Regions from separate parts of the Pseudoneobacillus rhizolycopersici genome, predicted to be linked through region 2. Evidence: predicted binding sites of a transcription regulator. Region 2 holds the regulator's gene; the other holds the start of a gene.
What was found. Region 2 encodes LexA, which represses DNA repair genes until DNA is damaged. Its sites were predicted from a motif close to CGAACATATGTTCG; they were not measured.
Positions count from the first base shown of each region.

Region 1 (2,206 bases), on a different contig from region 2:
TCGATATCATGAAAGCTTTCCGCTAACCCGTCACTACTTTCCCAAAGCTGCAGCTCTCTCATTCCCGGAGTATCGATTAAAATCGCTCCGTTTGGCAACAGAAGCATTTCGCGATGAGTGGTCGTATGCTTTCCTTTATCGTCGGCTTCCCGGATTTCCTGAACCGCCTGTTTTTCCGTTCCTAACAGATGATTAGTGATGGTTGATTTTCCGACACCTGAAGATCCTAAAAGGGCAACGGTCTTACCCGGCTGCAAGTATTGGTCAAGCTGTTCAAGTCCGTCATTCTGTTGGGCACTTATGGCAATGATAGGAACCCCCATTGCCACCGACTCAACTTCGAGAATTTTGGCTGCAACATTTTCACAAAGATCGGCTTTGCTTAATATGATCACCGGAGTAGCGCCACTTTCCCATGTTAATAGGAGATATCTTTCCATTCTTCTTAGGTTTAAGTCGTCGTTCAAACTGTTAACTAAGAAAATTGTGTCAACATTGGCAGCAACGATTTGTTCTTCTGTTACTTGGCCGGCCGTTTTTCGCGAAAACTTACTGCTTCTAGGCAAAATCGCGTGTATTGTTCCGCGATTTTCATTTTGTCGTTCTTGTAGAACAACCCAGTCACCAACGGCTGGATAGTCCTCTCTTCCTGTTGCTTGGAACGAAAATTTCCCTGATACTTCGCAAAGCGGTTCTCCATTTTCCGTCCAAACCCGATACATTCTTTTATGTTCCAGTGCTACTCTTCCAAGCGTGTAGCCCTGTTCTTGATATGGTCCAAATTCTGCTGCTACCTTTTCGTTCATTCCCATTACATTTATATTCAATTTGTGTTCCTCCAATTTTTAAGCATAATAAAAAACCATAAGCACGCATAGCCCATGGTTTTAATCAGCATTAGAAGACACAATCATTCTACATAACTGTATTATGTGCACAGATGGGCCATGCAACGATATTCGACAATGAGAGTTTTCACATTTAATTTTTTCATCGCACTTCACCCACCTTTCTCATAATTATTTTTATTATATGTGATATCTTTGTCATTGTAAACCACTTTTTACATTTTTTTCTTTTCTTCATCACTTGCGTTTCATTCATTTTTTTTGTAGAATCTATATACGAACAAATGTTCCTTAATATTTCGAAAGGAGCCATTCGCTATGACGCGTATTCCTGAACCGGAACGAGATATGATTGAAAAGGCTATTTATTTGCCAATGGTTTTAATCGTATTTAATCGCGACTTAACGCTTTTTCAAAAAAGCCCCTTTAAATTACCTAAACCTTATTTGGAGTTAGTTGAAGAAGCCATGAAGGTTATCCAAAAAGAGCTTTATGAAGTCAAACAATTTTTACGAAAAAATCAAATCCAAGTAAAAGAAATTAAACGGGATGAGTCCTTTACTATGTTTTCTTTTTTATATAAAGGCTACGAAGAGCAGCATAGCTACTTTAATCCTAGAATTCGAAACAAAGTACAAGAATTAATGCAATTTTATTTATATAAAAGACTCATCTAACAAAGTTATCTCATTCGCCATATTCTCCCTTTTCTTCGATAATATTGGTATCTGGGTAATAAAATTGAACTTTATTGTTTTCGAGATCATAAATTCTTTGCCGGCACTTATTACGCAAATGAGAGGCAGTAAACCATTGATTTTTAAACGATCTCTCAGAAATAGGGAGCAGGTATGTCCGATTATTTTTAAAGGTTACAGCGGTAGAATCAGAAGCATGTGCTACTTGATTTAAAACATGCTGCTCATTCACCCAAAAACAATTAGATCGACTTGGAGACGTAGTTGGAAAGATAAAAAGGTTGGATTCCAGGGCAATTGGGGTTTTATGCTTTTTCCCAATAACATGATTACTCCCTTCTAAGCGCCCTTTAAAGCTTGAACCATAATAATTGCAGCTTGCTTTAATGATGTCTAACGGCTTACATGGAATTAAAAACTCACGATCTGCTTCAACAACTCGGGTATAGACTTTTTGGCCGTAAATTTTTGGCTCCACAAAATAAGTCTTATTATAAAATATGTATTCCGAAAAATTCCTGTCTTGCAAACTCCTCAACTCCTTTCCTATTTGGAATTATCATAACATTTCGACATAAATTTATTTCATTTTTTGTTAAAAGTTTCAAAAAATGTCACAAAAATATTTTCAGAAAATTATAAAAATGTTGTTGATTTTA
Region 1 is NZ_JBTOOE010000005.1:99,404-101,609, forward strand. It holds gene rsgA (ribosome small subunit-dependent GTPase A) at 1-827, opposite strand, end outside; gene ACX9YW_RS07530 (YhjD family protein) at 1,167-1,526, shown strand; gene ACX9YW_RS07535 (competence protein ComK) at 1,537-2,076, opposite strand.
Region 1: a site for LexA is predicted at 1,126-1,139, ahead of ACX9YW_RS07530 (YhjD family protein). Genes of this name have one in related genera too.

Region 2 (2,206 bases):
GATAATTGTAATTCTCCATGCTGTGAAATAGTACATATTTTTATACCAGCTTTTTGAAGGTGATAAAGCAGGGCAATTTTGGTATTTCCCCTTCCTAGTCTTGTTTCGTCTTGAATCAATAAAAATTGAATATTTTCTTCCGAGATTAATTGCAAAACTTCCAGTATTCCATCTCTATCAATTTCATAACCACTTGCTTGCTCCTTAATAATATTTACAACTTGTAAATTTTGACTTTCAGCAAGTCTAACTAATTCTTCTTCTTGCCTTTTTAAAGAACTTTCTTGACTTTCTTTTTTCGTGCTGACTCGACAATAGATAATTGCTTTCACGTTTATTCTCCTGTTGCACTAGCTAATTCAGTTTTGTAATCAGATAAATGATTCTTGACAGGTAAAATAATATCTTCCCCTGGAATTAATTCCGTTTCACTAATTTCATTTTGTGTTAAAACCCAATTGATAAATCTCTTTTTGGAAAGTCCACTCTTGTCTGAATATTGTTCTGCGAGCTCCCAAACAGTATCCCCCGGAACAATTGTAACACTTAAAAAATCCTCTTGTTTGATTTCAGTATCAGTTCCCAAAAAGAATCCAGTAATACAAAACGCAAGCAATAACAAAATAGTATATGAATTAGTTACCAATAGTTTTTTCATCTTCAAACACCTCTATCGAATATATGTTCTTATTTATTGATTTTATTATAAAACGAACATTTGTTTGTTGTCAACACTTTAACGAACTTATGTTTGTATCAGATGGAAAAACATGCTATACTAGATCTAACAAATTAATAGAGGTGCGTAAACATGACAAAAATATCAAAACGCCAGCAGGATATATTGGAATTTATTAAAGAAGAAGTTCGCGCCAAAGGTTACCCACCTTCCGTTAGAGAAATTGGTGAAGCTGTTGGACTTGCTTCCAGTTCAACTGTTCACGGGCATTTAAACAGATTGGAATCAAAAGGATTAATTAGACGCGATCCAACGAAGCCTAGAGCAATAGAAATTTTAGATGAATCTAGTTCTCCGTTACCAACACATAATGTCATTAACGTTCCGATTATCGGAAAAGTTACTGCCGGATTACCGATTACAGCAATTGAAAATGTCGAAGAATATTTTCCTCTGCCAGCTAGTTTTGGTTCTTCAGATGACCATATTTTTATGCTTGAAATTATGGGTGATAGTATGATTGAGGCTGGAATTTTGGACGGAGACTATGTAGTCGTAAAGCAACAAAGAACAGCAAATAATGGTGAGATTGTTGTTGCTATGACTGATGAAGACGAAGCTACAGTAAAAAGATTCTTTAAAGAGAAGGATCATTTTCGATTACAACCAGAAAACTCTTCATTAGAACCAATCATATTGCAAAACGTTTCCATTTTAGGGAAAGTTATTGGAGTTTACCGAAACATCCATTAATGATAAAGGCCTCTTAACCATATTGGTTAGAGGCCTTTTTTTATTCCTATTTAGCTACAAACGCTACCAGCTCGAGGTCATCAAGCCTCGATCGCTTTTTTAATACATTGTCATATACTGATCGCGTTCCCATTGATGAACAGTGGTACGGAAAATATCCCATTCGATTTCTTTCGCTTCGATAAAGTGTTCGAGTATATGATGACCAAGCGCTGAAGTGATGATTTCGTCGTTTTTCAGCTGAATGAGCGCTTCTAAAAGTGATGATGGAAGATCTCCAATACCTTCTTCCATGCGTTCTTCTTTTGTCATCACATAAATATTACGATCAACTGCTTGTGGTGGAGTCATTTTATTTTTAATACCATCTAACCCTGCTTTTAAAAGAACTGCCATTGCTAGATAAGGATTTGCTGCTGGGTCTACACTTCTAACTTCAATACGAGTACTCATTCCACGGGATGCCGGAATACGAACAAGCGGCGAACGGTTTTGAGATGACCATGCCACATAACATGGAGCTTCGTAACCAGGAACAAGACGTTTAAAGGAATTGACAGTTGGATTTGTTACAGCCGTAAATCCTTGTGCATGGGCAAGCACCCCTGCAATAAACTGACGGGCTGTATCACTCATTTGAATTTCACCATTTGGATCATAGAATGCATTTTCACCATTTCTAAATAAGGATAAGTTACAATGCATACCCGAACCAGCAACCCCAAATAATGGCTTTGGCATAAATGTCGCATGCAGACCATGTTTACGCGCAAT
Region 2 is NZ_JBTOOE010000006.1:217,899-220,104, forward strand. It holds gene ACX9YW_RS09230 (YneB family resolvase-like protein) at 1-332, opposite strand, end outside; gene yneA (cell division suppressor protein YneA) at 335-658, opposite strand; gene lexA (transcriptional repressor LexA) at 812-1,432, shown strand; gene glnA (type I glutamate--ammonia ligase) at 1,532-2,206, opposite strand, start outside.